DNA from 4 places in the Buttiauxella sp. JUb87 genome. Region 1 is predicted to be linked to each of the others. Evidence: predicted binding sites of a transcription regulator. Region 1 holds the regulator's gene; each other region holds the start of a gene.

Region 1 (4,199 bases):
CAGTAAGAGTAAAGATAAAACCACTACCGCCAGCAAGAAAACCAACACCACCTCCAAAACAACCAGCAAGAAAAAAGAAACCACTGCCTCAACGAGCAAAACCGCTAAAAACTCCAGCAGTGCTAAAACAAAAAATCTTGCCAGTAAAGACCGCAAAAAATCCTCTCAGCTCGCGAAAGTCCAGCCTGTTGCTCTCACCGAAAAATGCAGTAAACCTCGTAAAGGTTATAAAACGCATTGCGTGAAAGTCAAAGCAGAGCAACCAACGACGATTGCCGCTGCGCATAAAGTCCGGGTGCAAAAAGCACAGAAAACGGCGATGAACAAATTGATGGGCCAGATTGGCAAACCGTATCGCTGGGGTGGGACTTCACCGCGTACCGGTTTCGATTGCAGCGGTCTGGTTTATTACGCCTATAAAGATTTGGTGAAGTTCCGTATTCCACGCACTGCCAACGAAATGTATCACCTGCGTGATGCCTCTTCGGTGGATCGTGGTGAGCTGGAAACAGGTGACCTGGTATTCTTCCGTACACAAGGTCGCGGTACTGCGGATCACGTAGGCGTGTATGTAGGCAACGGTAAGTTCATTCAGTCTCCACGTTCTGGCAGGGATATCCAAATCACTTCCTTGAGCGAAGATTACTGGCAACGCCACTATGTTGGCGCTAAACGTGTCATGACCTCCAAAACCATTCGTTAAAAATTCGTCGAAAATCTGCGCCTGCCCTTCATTGGGCAGGCGTGTTCCTCTTTTGCTTACCCTTTCAATTTGTTACCCTAAACCCGCACTAAAAGTGTTGTCTAGATGTAAACAATAATAAGGAGTTAGCAATGTCGTTCGAACTACCTGCACTACCGTATGCAAAAGATGCTTTAGCACCGCATATCTCCGCCGAAACCCTGGAATACCATTACGGTAAACACCATCAAACCTATGTCACTAACCTGAATAATCTGGTTAAAGGCAGCGCGTTTGAGGGTAAAACCCTCGAAGAGATCGTTCGTACTTCCGAAGGTGGCGTATTTAACAACGCCGCTCAGGTCTGGAACCACACTTTCTACTGGAACTGCCTGGCACCAAATGCTGGCGGCGAGCCAACTGGCGAACTGCTGGAAGCCATCAATAAATCTTTTGGTAGCTTCGCTGAGTTCAAGCAGCAATTTACTGATGCTGCTATCAAGAACTTCGGTGCTGGCTGGACATGGCTGGTTAAACAGGAAGATGGCGCATTAGCGATTGTTTCTACCTCTAACGCTGGCACCCCACTGACGACTGCAGCTAAACCGCTGTTGACTGTGGATGTGTGGGAACATGCGTACTACATCGACTACCGCAATGCTCGTGCTGGCTACCTTGAGCATTTCTGGGCGCTGGTGAACTGGGCGTTTGTTGCGAAGAATTTAGCAGCTTAATGCAAAAGTAAATGGGCCGCGATTTGCGGCCCATCTTGATCAAAGCGTAAAAATCAGTGCAGTACGGCAGTTAGTGCGCCGAAAACAATCAAAGCCAAAACAATTACCGTCGTCGTGATTGAAAATTTCAAATCGGTGCTCATCATTAAACTCCTTTTATATCCATACAATCGATGTGTCAGGGTGATTTTCCCACAACCAGAGATAAAAATCCTCCAGGTTTTAATCTGATATCAATTTTCCCTCTTCCACTTTTCGCCTGGATAGGCCAAAATCCCTCGCTAATTTGTTGCGTATCGTCAATTCAATGCCCTCCTCCCGTTTTATGTCGCAATCCCGGCATACCTGCAACCATCATGTTGCCTGTGGAGTCAGCGTACGCAAACGTTTAACATAATAGCAATCAAGGGTTTACGATATAGCCCGGAGTGAATTTTAATGGCGACAATCAAGGACGTGGCGAAGCGCGCAAACGTTTCCACTACAACCGTATCACATGTGATTAACAAAACCCGTTTTGTGGCGGAAGAAACGCGCAATGCGGTGTGGGCAGCAATTAAAGAATTGCACTACTCGCCAAGCGCCGTAGCACGAAGCCTGAAAGTTAATCACACCAAAACGATTGGTCTGCTTGCCACTTCCAGTGAAGCACCCTATTTCGCCGAGATAATCGAAGCGGTGGAAAATAGCTGCTTTGAAAAAGGCTACACCCTGATTTTGGGCAACGCGCACAACAACTTTGAAAAGCAGCGCGCTTACTTATCGATGATGGCACAAAAGCGTGTCGATGGCCTGTTAGTGATGTGCTCTGAATATCCTGAATCATTGCTCACCATGCTTGAAGAGTACCGTCACATCCCTATGGTGGTGATGGACTGGGGCGAGGCTCGTGCCGATTTCACCGACTCCGTGGTCGATAACGCTTTCCACGGCGGTTATCTTGCTGGACGTTATTTGATTGAACGCGGCCACCGCGAAATTGGCGCCATTCCCGGGCAAATGGAACGTAACACCGGTGGCGGCCGCCATGCAGGCTTTATGAAAGCACTGGAAGAAGCGGGAATTTCCATTCCGGAAAACTGGATTGTTCAGGGTGACTTTGAACCTGAATCAGGTTACCGCGCCATGCAGCAGATCATCGGCCAGTCTCATCGCCCAACAGCGGTATTCTGTGGCGGCGACATTATGGCGATGGGTGCTATTTGCGCTGCTGATGAAATGGGGCTGCGCGTGCCGCAGGATATTTCCGTTATCGGTTACGACAACGTACGCAACGCGCGTTACTTCTCACCAGCATTGACCACCATCCACCAGCCGAAAGATTCGCTAGGGGAAACGGCGTTTAATATGCTGCTGGATAGAATCGTCAACAAACGCGAAGAGTCGCAGTCGATTGAGGTTCACCCGCGTCTGATTGAACGCCGCTCTGTGGCTGATGGCCCGTTTCGCGATTATCGCCGCTAAGTGTGTGTCGGATGTCGCGCAAGCGACATCCAGCAGACTTACAGCGGCTCCTGTAACCACTCCTGATTCATCGTGTCACTATCGCCTAAGTAATCCAACAGCCAGGCCAACGCTGGCGATGCATCGTTTTGCTGCCATGTCAGGCAACATGCCGCGTCAGGGAATGGATTATCCAGCGTTAATTCGCGCCATTTCCCTGAAGCAACCCACGGTTTGGCAATATGTAACGGCACCATGCCGATACACAACCCCGCGCTCAAGCAATCCGAACCGGACGCCCAATCAGGCACTACCACGCGGCGCTGGTTATCTAACAGCCAGGTAATTCGTTTTGGTAATGAACGCGAAGTATCTTCCAGAACTAGCGATGGCCAGGCACGCAGGTCATCATCGCTTAACGTCCCGTCGCACTGTGCCAGTGGGTGCGAGGAAGCCACCACGCAACGCCAGCTCAACGTTCCCATATCACGGAAGGCATAACGCCCCCCAACCGGAATCGCCTGAGTCGCGCCAATCGCCACTTCTACGCGTCCATCCGCCAGCGCATCCCACACGCCGTTGAACACTTCCTGAAAGATACGTAATTCGATATCAGGAAAATGGCGATAGAAATCCAGCACCAGTTGCCGCGTTCGCTCCGGTTTTACAATGTTATCAACTGCAATCGCCAGGTGACCGCGCCATCCATTGGCGATCTGTTGGCACTGTTGCCGTGTCGTCATCATTTTTTTGATAACAGAGCGGCCTTCTTTGAGAAAAAAGACGCCAGCAGGGGTTAATTCAACATCCCGATGACGACGTTCGAATAGCGGAACGGCTAACCAATCTTCGAGTTGCCGCACCGTATAACTAATGGCAGACGGAACGCGGTGCAACTCTTGTGCTGCACCGCTGAAGCTGCCATTGCGCGCTACCGCATCGATGACTTCCAGCGAGTATTCTGACCACATTTCTTTGCTCACAAATTTTTTGAACGCAACCTACAAATATTAGCGTTTCACAAGCGTAATTGCACTCCGTACACTCTCGCGGCGATTAACCTGCAAGATAAAACAAGAGAAAATTATGCAACCATCAAAAGGATTTCTTATCTGGCTGGCCGGATTAAGTGTGCTGGGGTTCCTCGCCACAGACATGTATCTGCCTGCTTTCGCTGCCATTCAGCAAGATTTACAGACCGACGCCTCTGCCGTCAGTGCCAGCCTGAGTCTGTTCCTTGCCGGCTTTGCGTTTGCCCAGTTGATGTGGGGTCCATTGTCAGACCACTTCGGTCGTAAACCGGTATTACTGGCGGGTTTGAGCCTGTTCGCCATCGGTTG
Region 2 (4,199 bases), 1.1 Mb from region 1:
CTGAATCGCGTTAAAGAAGCCTTTCAGTTGTTCAGCACTGCGCACGTCCGCAGGTTTGTTGCCCAGTTGACGGTAAACCTGAGACAGCGCGGTAGCGCCCAATGCGTTGTGGCCTGCGCCTAAATCAATAAGCAATAAGGCATTATCTTCAGTTTGCAGTTGTGGCGTCACGGTACGACGAACATCTTCCACACGGGCAAATGCAGTAATAACCAGCGACAGCGGAGAAGTCATATCACGCTGTTCGTTACCTTCCTGCCAGCGGGTTTTCATCGACATGGAGTCTTTGCCCACCGGAATAGTCAGGCCGAGCGTTGGGCAAAGTTCTTCACCCACGGCTTTCACGGCTTCGTAAAGACCGGCGTCTTCACCAGGGTGACCGGCTGCGGACATCCAGTTTGCCGAGAGCTTAATTCGGTTCAGCGCGCCAATTTGCGTCGCCGCAATGTTAGTCAGTGCTTCACCAACCGCCAGGCGACCTGATGCCGCAAAGTCCAGCAATGCAACTGGTGCGCGTTCGCCAAGAGACATCGCTTCACCGTAGTAGCTATCGAGGCTCGCGGTGGTGACCGCACAGTTAGCGACCGGAATCTGCCACGGCCCAACCATCTGGTCGCGAGCAACCATACCGGTTACCGAACGGTCGCCAATGGTGACCAGGAAGGTTTTTTCTGCCACGGTCGGCAAGTGCAGCACGCGATTGACCGCATCAGCAATGGTGATATTGCGGCAATCCAGCGCATCACCTGTTGCTTTCAGGGTTTCAACGTTACGTTCCATTTTTGGCGTTTTACCAAGCAGAACGTCCAGCGGCATATCAATCGGCTGGTTGTCGAAATGGCTATCGTTGAGTGTCAGATGTTTTTCTTCGGTGGCTTCACCAATGACGGCGTACGGCGCGCGTTCGCGGCGGCACAGTTCGTCAAACAGCGGCAACTGGTCTGGAGCAACCGCCAGGACATAACGTTCCTGGGATTCGTTACACCATACTTCCAGCGGGCTCATGCCCGGCTCGTCGTTCAGAATGTCACGTAGTTCGAAACGCCCACCACGCCCACCATCGCTCACCAGTTCTGGCATTGCGTTGGAGAGGCCACCCGCGCCGACATCATGAATAAACAGGATTGGGTTGGCATCGCCCAACTGCCAGCAACGGTCGATAACTTCCTGGCAACGACGTTCCATTTCTGGGTTGTCGCGCTGTACGGATGCAAAATCCAGATCCGCGTCAGACTGACCTGAAGCCATAGAAGAAGCAGCACCGCCACCCAAACCGATGTTCATGGATGGGCCACCGAGCACGATAAGTTTCGCGCCAACGGTGATTTCGCCCTTCTGAACGTGGTCAGCACGAATGTTGCCAATACCGCCCGCCAGCATAATTGGCTTGTGGTAACCGCGCAGTTCTACGCCGTTGTGGCTGTTGACTTGCTCTTCGTAAGTACGGAAGTAGCCCGTCAGCGCCGGACGACCAAATTCGTTGTTAAATGCCGCACCGCCCAATGGGCCGTCGGTCATAATATCCAGCGCCGTTACGATACGGTCTGGCTTGCCAAAATCTTCTTCCCACGGCTGCTCAAAGCCAGGAATACGCAAGTTGGAAACCGAGAAACCGACCAGACCGGCTTTAGGTTTAGCACCACGGCCTGTCGCACCTTCATCACGGATTTCGCCACCGGAACCGGTCGCCGCACCCGGCCATGGGGAAATAGCAGTTGGGTGGTTGTGGGTTTCGACTTTCATCAGGATGTGCGCATCTTCCTGGTGGTAGTCATAGCGGCCCGCTTCATGATCGGCAAAGAAACGCCCGACGACCGAACCTTCCATCACTGCGGCGTTATCTTTATAAGCCGATAACACGTAGTCCGGGGTTTTCTCAAAGGTGTTTTTAATCATTTTAAACAGCGATTTAGGCTGTTCTACGCCGTCAATAATCCAGTCGGCGTTGAAAATTTTGTGGCGGCAATGTTCGGAGTTAGCCTGCGCGAACATATACAGCTCGATATCGTTCGGGTTGCGCCCCAGTTTGCTGAACGCATCCTGCAAATAATCGATTTCGTCTTCTGCCAGTGCCAGACCCAGACGGATGTTAGCTTCAACCAGCGCTTCGCGACCTTGCGTTAACAGATCAACACTTTGCACTGGAGCAGGCTGATGTTGAGAGAACAGTTGCTGGGCATCATTGAGCGAGTCAAACACGCTTTCCATCATGCGGTCATGCAGTAGTGCGGCAACTTGCTGGCGCTGTGCATCTGTCAGCGTGCTGCCAGACACGTAATAAGCCACACCGCGTTCCAGACGCTTAACTTTGGCTAAATCGCAGTTATGGGCAATATCAGTCGCTTTAGAGGACCAGGGTGAGATGGTACCAGGACGCGGCGTGACCAGAATCAGGTGGCCGGTCGGGGCGTGGTCGGCAAGGGTTGGACCATATTTCAACAACCGTTGCAGACGGGTTTGCTCATCAGCGCTCAGCGGCGCGTCAAGATCGGCAAAGTGAACATACTCGGCATAAATGTCGCTGACCGGAAGGTTGGCGTCATTAAAGCGGGCCAGTAATTTGTTAATACGAAATGCCGATAAAGCGGGCGAACCACGCAGAATTTCCATCATCAAAGATCTCTCGTCTTCGAAACGCCAGGGGGACGCTTCAGTGGGCGCAAGGGGAAAACGGGCGCCATTATAGAGAATCCGCGGCCTTGACGAAACCGTTTGCGTATAAATAAACGGATTAGTTTTCAGTGGCGAGAATTTAGCCATAAATGTTGAATAAGTTGCACAGTGGCGTTTTGTTAAGCAAAATGCGCCACACCTTATTGTATAACCTCCATTTTTGATGCTCTGTTGTTAGCGAAAACTCGACGCCTCGTTGCAGATTAAATACTTGAAAAGATTTAAGATTAATTATCTGCTTATCGGTGCCGTAACCGTGTTGCTGGCAGTGGCGCTCTGGCCCTCCATTCCCTGGTTCGGACAAGCCGAAAACCGCATCGCCGCCATTCAAGCGCGGGGGGTTTTGCGCGTCAGTACTATTGAGTCTCCGCTGACCTACACCCTTTATCAGGGTAAAAAAATTGGCCTCGATTATGAGCTGGCGGAACAGTTTGCCAGGTATCTGGACGTGAAGCTGGAAGTGACTGTTCGCCCAAATATTCAGGAACTGTTTGACGACATTGATAGTGGCCGGGCCGATATTATCGCAGCGGGTCTGGTGTATGACACACAACGTAGCCAGCATTACCAGGCGGGGCCGGCATATTATTCCGTTTCCCAGCAGATGGTTTATCGCATGGGTAGCCAACGCCCAAAGACGTTGGCTAGCATCAAAGAAAACCAGCTGGTGCTGTCACCTGGTGTCACATCGCTGGGTGCATTGAACAAACTTAAACAACAGAAATACCCGGATTTAAGCTGGCGCATTGATAATCAGCTCAGCAGTACAGAGCTGATGCAGCAAGTCGTGGATGGGAAGATTGCATTTACCATTGCCGATTCCGTGGCAATCAGCACCTTCCAGCGCGTTCATCCACAGTTGGCTGTCGCACTGGATATCACCGACGAGCAGCCGGTGACGTGGTTTAGCGCATTAGATAGCGACGACAGCCTTTCCGCTGCCCTGCTCGACTTTTATAACCGTCTCAATAGCGACGATACCTTTGCGCGCCTCGAAGAAAAATATCTCGGCCATGTTGGCGATTTTGATTATGTCGATACCCGCACCTTCCTCAAAGCGGTAGATTCCGTGCTGCCAGAGCTACAGCCACTCTTTGAAAAACATGCCACCGAAATAGACTGGCGTTTGCTGGCTGCCATCTCTTATCAGGAATCACATTGGGATAACCAGGCGACCTCGCCAACCGGTGTGCGTGGGTTGATGATGCTGACCAAAAATACCGCACAAAGCCTTGGAGTGACTGACCGGTTAGATCCAGAGCAAAGTATTGAAGGAGGAAGCCGTTATCTGAGAGATATGATGACGAAAGTCCCTGACAGTGTGCCAAAGGATGAACAAATTTGGTTTGCGCTGACCGCCTATAACATGGGATACGCTCATATGCTGGATGCCCGTCAACTGACGGCGAAGCAAAAAGGTAATCCGGACAGCTGGGCGGACGTCAAAATGCGCCTGCCGCTACTTAGCCAAAAACAGTACTACTCGAAAACAAAGTATGGTTACGCCCGTGGTCATGAGGCGTATG
Region 3 (4,199 bases), on a different contig from region 1:
CGGGTGATTTCCTGGAACGGTATTGTGACTTACGGCGCGATGGCGATGGGCGCACCGCTTGGCGTGCTGTTCTATCACCTTGGCGGCCTTAAACTGTTAGCGGGAATCATTATGGCAGTGGCGCTGATAGCCGTGCTGCTGGCGCTTCCGCGCCCGGCGGTGAAAGCCAGTAAAGGCAAACCACTGCCATTTCGTGCGGTGCTTGGGCGTGTGTGGCCATACGGAATGGCGCTCGCGCTGGCATCGGCAGGTTTTGGGGTGATCGCCACGTTTATCACCCTGTTTTACGATGCCAAAGGCTGGGACGGCGCAGCCTTCGCGCTCACGCTGTTTAGCTGTGCTTTCGTCGGCACGCGTTTACTTTTCCCGAATGGGATTAACCGCATGGGCGGTTTGAACGTGGCGATGATTTGTTTCTCGGTCGAGATTATTGGCTTGCTGCTGGTAGGGTTGGCGGTTGAACCGTGGATGGCAAAAGCCGGTACATTCCTGACAGGGGCGGGTTTCTCGCTGGTGTTCCCGGCGCTTGGCGTGGTGGCGGTGAAGATGGTACCGCAACAAAATCAGGGCAGCGCGCTGGCAACTTACACCGTGTTTATGGATTTATCGCTGGGGATTACCGGGCCGTTGGCGGGGTTCGTGATGGCGTATGCGGGTGTTTCGGTGATTTACCTGGCCGCGGCGGCTTTGGTTTGTATCGCATTACTGATGGCGTGGCAGTTAAAAAAACGGCCCCCGATTGAGCAACCGGAGGCCGTGTCATCATCACAGCAGTAACAGAAAATAATTACTTAATGGTGATGGTGTTAATGATGTTTTCAGCAGCCGTTTGCGCCAGTTGCTGGTTATCAGCAGGCAGTGTGATTTGCATAGTTAACAGCTGGTTATCAATTTTACCCAGGATAACCGACGAGTAAGCTGTCTGGCCTTTTGCTGAGATAATAGTGTCTAACTGCTGCAGCGTGTGGCCTTTGATCTCGATAGATTTATTGGTCACAACTTGCAACTGTGGGTCACGGGCACGCTGTTGATCTTCAAGACGTTTCGCCAGAGCTGACAGCTCTTCAGAAGTATCATCGCCAACAATCACAATCACCGCTTTCTGACCAGATGCATCAGAGTAGACGTGCATGTTGTTTGACTGAGTGCCCAGCTTACCGCTCTGGTCAGTCATCTCCGCAGGCAGTGCAAAGCTGATTTTCCCATCCAGCAAACTGACGGGCTGACCGGTTGCGCTGCTTTGTGCCGCTTCATTCGCAGTGGCTGTTTTGCTGTCATTGTTATCGCAAGCGGCCAGGCCTAATACCAGCAGGCCAATACCGACATATTTTACCAGATTACCCATGACTTCTTCCTTTACGTTAGCAAGCCTTCGCGGCTGATTTCAGCATCTTATCACAAGATAATTCAACCACCGTCAACCCGGCTGCAACGCCGAACTTTCAGACTTATCTGCCAAACGTTTCAACAACATATTCAGTAGCACGCCGTACATCGGCAGGAAGAATACAATGCTGATTAGCACTTTAAAGCAGTAATCGACGATGGCGATTTCTACCCAATGTTGCGCCATAAAGGCATCCGGGCTGCGCCAGAAAGCAATAAAGAAGAATGACAGTGTGTCGCTGATATTTCCGAAGAGCGTGGATGCCGTTGGCGCAAGCCACCAGTAGCGGCTCTGGCGCAGGCGGTTAAACACGTGCACATCCAGAATCTGCCCCAATGCGTAAGCCATAAAGCTGGCAACAGCGATACGGGCGACGAACAAATTGAAATGCAAAAGTGCGTCGAACCCTTGCCAGGTACCCATATAAAACAGCGCGGAAATACCGTAGGAAATCACCAGCGCGGGCAGCATCACGGCAAAAATAATGCGTCGAGCCAGCGGTGCACCAAAAATGCGTACCGTCAGGTCGGTTGCGAGGAAGATAAACGGAAAGCTAAACGCGCCCCAGGTGGTATGGAAACCAAAAACCGCGACCGGTAATTGCACCAAATAGTTACTGGAAGTAATCACCAGCAAATGGAATAGCGATAGCCAGAACAGCGCTTTAGTGCGCTGAGTAGAATTGAACTGCGTCATTTTGTAGCCTTTTTAGTGAAAGGGGTGAGGGAACCCTGGTCTTTTTTAAAGCGGGGGCGATGATACTGCTTTAACCCCGCATTGCAATGGTTAATTTTAGCGCAATCGTTCACGTGACTTGCGCGATAATCTGCCGGGGGTAAACTAGCGCGGTTTGTTAAATACGAGACCGCTGATGACCGATCTTTTTGCCAATCCTGACCACACTCTTGATGCTTTGGGCCTGCGCTGCCCCGAACCTGTGATGATGGTGCGTAAAACCGTGCGCAATATGCAGGCCGGTGAAACGTTACTTATCATTGCTGATGACCCCGCGACCACGCGTGACATCCCCGGGTTTTGTGTTTTTATGGAACACGAGCTTATTGCTAAACAAGTGGAATCATTGCCTTATCGCTACTTGCTGCGTAAAGGGCAATAAAACCGCTTCAGCCCCTGGCGTCTTGCTTCGGGCTTCTGAACCCGCTTTACATCTGCTTTGAACCCCAATTTCATTTTTTGTCACTTTTTGTGAAGTGCTTCACCCTCGCTTTTCTCCACGTAGTCTAGTTTTTAATCTACAAATTAAAACATTGTTTTACTTCTTATCTCAAATTTCTACCTCTGCTGGAGCGACCCAATGAAGAAGACCTTTCTGCCTGCTTTTGCTGGTTTATGTCTGTCTACCGCGTCCGTTCTGTTTGCTCAAACGGCTTGCGCCCAGGTGATTAAAGCTGCCGACGTTCATCCGGAAGGTTATCCGAATGTGGTCGCGGTGCAGCATATGGGTGAAAAACTCAAACAAGAAACCAATGGTGATTTAGAGATCAAAGTGTTCCCGAGCGGTGTGCTGGGCGATGAAAAACAGATGATTGAACAGGCGCAGATGGGGGCGATCGACATGATCCGTGTGTCGATGGCACCGGTTGCGGCGATCCTGCCGGATGTTGAAGTCTTTACCTTGCCGTATGTGTTCCGCGATGAAGATCATATGCACAAAGTGATTGACGGCGATTTAGGTAAAGAGATTGGCGCTAAGCTGACGAATAACCCGAAATCCCGCCTGGTGTTCCTCGGCTGGATGGACTCCGGCACGCGTAACCTGATTACCAAAAATCCGGTGGTGAAACCTGAAGATCTTAAAGGGATGAAAATCCGCGTTCAGGGTAGCCCGGTGGCACTGGCAACGCTAAAAGACATGGGCGCAAACTCGGTGGCGATGGGCGTGAGCGAAGTGTATAGCGGGATGCAAACCGGCGTTATCGACGGCGCGGAAAACAACCCACCGACGTTTATTGCCCACAACTACATGCCGGTCGCCAAAAACTACACGTTGAGCGGCCACTTCATTACCCCAGAAATGCTGCTTTATTCCAAAGTGAAGTGGGACAAACTGACGCCTGACCAGCAGCAAAAAATCCTTACCCTGGCGCGTGCTACGCAAATGGAACAGCGTGAACTGTGGAATGCTTACAACAAACAAGCGCTGGAAAAAATGAAAGCCGGTGGCGTTCAGTTCCACGAAATCGACAAAGCCTGGTTTGTGAAAGCCACTGAGCCGGTGCGCAAAGAGTATGGCGATAAGCATCAGGACCTGATGAAAGCTATTGCTGAAGTTCAGTAGTTATTATCGCTAACCCTTGCGTGGAGGGGATCTTATGTCCCAACGCTACTCAGATTTGATGGATAAGGTTTATTTGCTGGCGATGATTATTGCGGGGTTTTCACTGTTAGTGATGACGGTGATTATTCCGATTGGCATTTTCTCGCGCTATGCCCTGAACCGTGGGGAGTCCTGGCCGGAACCGGTAGCGATTATCTGCATGGTGACCTTCACGTTCATCGGCGCGGCGGTGAGTTACCGCGCCGGTTCGCACATAGCAGTGAATATGCTGACAGACCGTCTGCCACTGGCGTTGCAGACGTTTTGCGCACGCATTGTTGATCTGCTGATGCTGCTTATCTCGCTGGTGATGTTCTATTACAGCTTCTACCTGTGCGCCGATTTATGGGAACAGCCAGTTGCTGAATTCCCGCTCCTCACTTCCGGCCAAACCTACCTCCCGCTGCCTGTGGGCGCGATCTTACTCATTCTGTTTGTTGTCGAGCGCTTGCTGTTTGGCTCTCAAGAGAACCG
Region 4 (4,199 bases), 1.0 Mb from region 1:
ACCGACGATAGTCGCCAGCGCCATCCCTTTCAGCTCAGCCGCACCAATATGTAGGGTCGCACCGCTGACGCCAACGATCAGAATGATAGCGGTCAGGATCAGGTTTTGCGTTTTGTTGTAATCCACTTTCGAATCAATCAGCACGCGGATACCTGAAGCGCCGATCACCCCATACAGCAACAGAGAAACACCGCCGATTACCGGAACCGGGATGATTTGGATCGCCGCCGCCAGTTTACCGACACACGACAACAGAATCGCGATAATCGCCGCACCGCCGATAACCCAGGTGCTGTACACGCGGGTGATCGCCATAACGCCAATGTTTTCACCATAAGTGGTGTTCGGCGTAGAGCCGAAGAAACCGGAAATCACGGTGGAAAGACCGTTAGCAAACATCGAACGATGCAGACCTGGGTCGCGGATCAGATCCTTTTTGACGATATTCGCCGTCACCACCAGGTGCCCAACGTGCTCGGCGATAACCACCAGCGCTGCTGGCAAAATGGTGAAGATGGCAAACCACTCAAAGCGCGGCGTGTAGAAGGTTGGCAGTGCAAACCACGGAGCCTGAGCAATCGCCGCGGTATCCACAATGCCGACGGCAAATGACAGCGCGTAGCCAGTCAGCACGCCGATCAGAATTGGGATAATTGCCAGAAAACCACGGAACAAGACTGAGCTAAATACCGTCACACCCAGCGTTACCAGCGAGATCAGGATGCTGGTGGTATTCGGTTCGGTACCCGCAGCTGGCAATAGGCCTGACATTTCTGCGGCAACACGTGCCAGTTCCAGGCCGATAACCGCCACAATTGCGCCCATTGCCGCCGGAGGGAACATCACATCCAGCCAGCCGGTACCGGCTTTTTTCACAATCAGCGCCACGATACAGAACAACACACCGCACATAATAAAGCCGCCCAGCGCCACTTCATAACCCAATGGCAACAGCAGCAGCACTGGCGAAATAAACGCAAAACTTGAACCGAGATACGCCGGGATTTTGCCTTTACAGATAAAGAGGTACAGCAGCGTCCCGATCCCATTAAACAGCAAAACCGTAGCCGGGTTGATGTGGAACAGGAATGGCACCAGAACGGTAGCTCCAAACATAGCGAACAGGTGCTGTAAGCTTAACGGTATCGTTTGCAGCAGGGGTGGTCTTTCGTGTACCCCAATGGCGCGGCGCGTCATAATGTTGTCCTCTGAATGATGGTGTTGTTGTGTTTTAGTCAAAAAAAAGCCGACTCTCAAAGTCGGCTCAATTTTTTAATGCTCAATAGATTTCGGATTGCAGGAAGGCGGCAACTGCGCAAATCCCTGGGAGCGTAGATTTGCTACGTGACCAAGGTGAGCAAAGGCAGCCAACGCATCAGCAATTCGAAAGATGAAGAGCATTATTTGGTACCAAAAATCTTATCGCCGGCATCGCCAAGCCCCGGAATAATGTATCCGTGCTCGTTCAGACCCTGATCGATAGAAGCAGTAAACAGCTCTACGTCCGGGTGCGCTTTTTCCAGTGCCGCGATACCTTCTGGTGCTGCCACCAGAACCAGCACCTTAATGCTGGTACAACCGGCATTCTTCAGCAGGTCGATAGTGGCAATCATAGAACCGCCGGTTGCCAGCATTGGGTCAACCACCAGCGCCATACGTTCTTCAATGTTAGAAACCAGTTTCTGGAAGTAAGGCACCGGCTCCAGGGTTTCTTCATTACGATAGATACCCACTACGCTGATACGTGCGCTTGGAACGTTTTCCAGCACGCCTTCCATCATGCCCAAACCGGCACGCAGAATTGGCACAACGGTAATCTTTTTGCCTTTGATCTGGTCAATTTCTACCGGGCCGTTCCAGCCTTCGATAGTGACTTTTTCAGTTTCCAAATCCGCCGTGGCTTCGTAAGTTAGCAAGCTGCCAACTTCTGAGGCGAGTTCACGAAAGCGTTTGGTGCTAATGTCGTTCTCACGCATCAGGCCCAGCTTGTGTTTGACGAGTGGGTGTTTGACTTCCACGATCTTCATACTCTTTCTCCCCGAGATAGTTGGCCACCACAAAAAAAATCGCCGGATTATACCGCTTTTTGATGGTGGTGCCACAGGAATTGGCACTGATTGGGGTTGATCAAGATCAACGAGACTGGAATGAGTATATATCAACAATAATTACATCCTGCTGAATAAGGGGCTCGCAAACGTTTGCCTGCACTGTTAGAATTGCGGCGTTTTTTATTCCTAACCCATCCGCGGGGACTTAGCAGTGACCGACAAAACTTCTCTTAGCTATAAAGATGCCGGTGTTGATATTGATGCTGGTAACGCTCTGGTCGATAAAATCAAAGGTGTAGTGAAAAAGACCCGCCGCCCGGAAGTGATGGGTGGCCTGGGCGGTTTCGGTGCGCTGTGTGCGTTACCGCAGAAGTATCGTGAACCTGTGCTGGTTTCCGGCACCGACGGTGTGGGTACTAAACTGCGTCTGGCTATGGATTTAAAACGTCACGACACAATCGGCATCGACCTGGTGGCCATGTGTGTGAACGACCTGGTCGTTCAGGGTGCTGAACCGCTGTTCTTCCTCGATTATTACGCAACGGGAAAACTTGAAGTCGAAACGGCTGCAAGCGTCATTACTGGTATTGCCGAAGGTTGTCTGCAATCTGGCTGCGCATTAGTCGGCGGTGAAACTGCTGAAATGCCGGGCATGTACCACGGTGAAGATTACGACGTGGCTGGTTTCTGTGTCGGCGTGGTCGAGAAATCTGAAATCATCGACGGCTCCAAAGTGACCGATGGCGATGTGCTGATTGCGCTGGCTTCCAGTGGCCCGCATTCCAACGGTTATTCTCTGGTGCGTAAAGTGCTGGAAGTGAGCGGTACTGACCCACTGACTACCGAATTAGAAGGCAAACCGCTGGCAGATCACTTGCTGGAACCGACGCGCATTTACGTGAAGTCGATTCTGGAATTGATTGAACAGGTTGACGTTCACGCGATTGCTCACCTGACCGGTGGCGGTTTCTGGGAAAATATCCCACGCGTTCTGCCAGACAACACTCAGGCGATTATCACTGAGTCTTCATGGCAGTGGCCTGCGGTATTCGGCTGGTTACAACAAGCCGGAAATATCAGCCGTCATGAAATGTACCGCACCTTTAACTGTGGCGTGGGTATGCTGATTGCGCTGCCTGCTGCTGAAGCGGACAAAGCGGTTGAGTTTTTGAATGCAAAAGGTGAAAACGCCTGGAAAATCGGTAGTATCAAAGCTTCCGATTCCTCTGAGCGCGTGGTTATTGAGTGATGAAACGCATTGTGGTGCTGGTTTCCGGCAACGGAAGCAATCTTCAGGCAATCATTGATGCCTGCAAGCTTAAAAAGATTAATGGCACTGTAGCGGCTGTATTCAGTAATAAAACCGAAGCTTTTGGGCTTGAACGTGCGCGTGAAGCAGAAATTCCTGCTCACGCGTTAACCGCCAGCCAGTTCGTCGATCGCGCAGCGTTCGATCGTGAGTTAATGCTTGAGATCGACGCTTACGCCCCGGATCTGGTGGTTTTGGCAGGTTACATGCGTATTTTGAGCCCAGAGTTTGTCGGGCATTATGCCGGGCGCTTGATTAACATCCACCCTTCTCTGTTGCCGAAATATCCCGGCCTGCATACCCATCGTCAGGTGCTGGAAAACGGTGATGAAGTCCATGGGACATCGGTGCATTTTGTCACCGAAGAACTGGATGGCGGCCCGGTTATTCTGCAAGCCGAAGTGCCGGTATTTGAAGGTGATGACGAAGAAGACATCACCGCTCGCGTGCAGAATCAAGAACACGCAATTTATCCGTTAGTCGTTTCCTGGTTTATTGAGGGGCGACTGGAGATGCGTGAAAACAGCGCCTGGCTTGATGGCAAAGAATTACCACCGCAAGGCCACGCTGCAGACGAGTAAATCAACTGCCTTCTCCTCAACAGAGAAGGCAGTATCCCGCTTATTTCGCTCGTTCGTTCATCACCTTCATTGTTAACACGGTCGCCGCTAACAACAGGGTGATGCCGTTGGCGATCATCAGCGGCATATCACCGCTTGTTAGCCCATAAAGCAACCAACACAACACCCCAAAAACAAACACCAGATACATACTCAGAGAGATCGCTTTAGTATCGCGATTTTTCAGGATATGAATCACTTGCAGGGCAAAAGAACCGG

Evidence for each region. The regulator PurR, encoded in region 1, represses purine synthesis genes. The targets are predictions, from matches to a motif close to CANGCAAACGTTTGCNTG.
Region 2: the regulator PurR is predicted to act here: its motif matches at 2,702-2,719, upstream of purL (phosphoribosylformylglycinamidine synthase).
Region 3: the regulator PurR is predicted to act here: its motif matches at 2,182-2,199, upstream of tusA (sulfurtransferase TusA).
Region 4: the regulator PurR is predicted to act here: its motif matches at 2,191-2,208, upstream of purM (phosphoribosylformylglycinamidine cyclo-ligase).

Annotation. Positions count from the first base shown of each region.
Region 1 is NZ_SNVY01000001.1:601,272-605,470, forward strand. Features, by position in the region: gene EC843_RS02730 (C40 family peptidase) at 1-703, shown strand, start outside; gene sodB (superoxide dismutase [Fe]) at 835-1,416, shown strand; gene purR (HTH-type transcriptional repressor PurR) at 1,855-2,880, shown strand; gene punR (DNA-binding transcriptional activator PunR) at 2,919-3,830, opposite strand; gene punC (purine nucleoside transporter PunC) at 3,946-4,199, shown strand, end outside.
Region 2 is NZ_SNVY01000001.1:1,732,826-1,737,024, forward strand. Features, by position in the region: gene purL (phosphoribosylformylglycinamidine synthase) at 1-2,613, opposite strand, end outside; gene mltF (membrane-bound lytic murein transglycosylase MltF) at 2,885-4,199, shown strand, end outside.
Region 3 is NZ_SNVY01000002.1:284,402-288,600, reverse strand. Features, by position in the region: gene EC843_RS09695 (MFS transporter) at 1-777, shown strand, start outside; gene EC843_RS09690 (DcrB family lipoprotein) at 788-1,345, opposite strand; gene EC843_RS09685 (7-cyano-7-deazaguanine/7-aminomethyl-7-deazaguanine transporter) at 1,418-2,083, opposite strand; gene tusA (sulfurtransferase TusA) at 2,259-2,504, shown strand; gene EC843_RS09675 (TRAP transporter substrate-binding protein) at 2,703-3,686, shown strand; gene EC843_RS09670 (TRAP transporter small permease) at 3,721-4,199, shown strand, end outside.
Region 4 is NZ_SNVY01000001.1:1,644,740-1,648,938, forward strand. Features, by position in the region: gene uraA (uracil permease) at 1-1,197, opposite strand, end outside; gene upp (uracil phosphoribosyltransferase) at 1,401-2,027, opposite strand; gene purM (phosphoribosylformylglycinamidine cyclo-ligase) at 2,263-3,300, shown strand; gene purN (phosphoribosylglycinamide formyltransferase) at 3,300-3,941, shown strand; gene EC843_RS07795 (SemiSWEET transporter) at 3,982-4,199, opposite strand, start outside.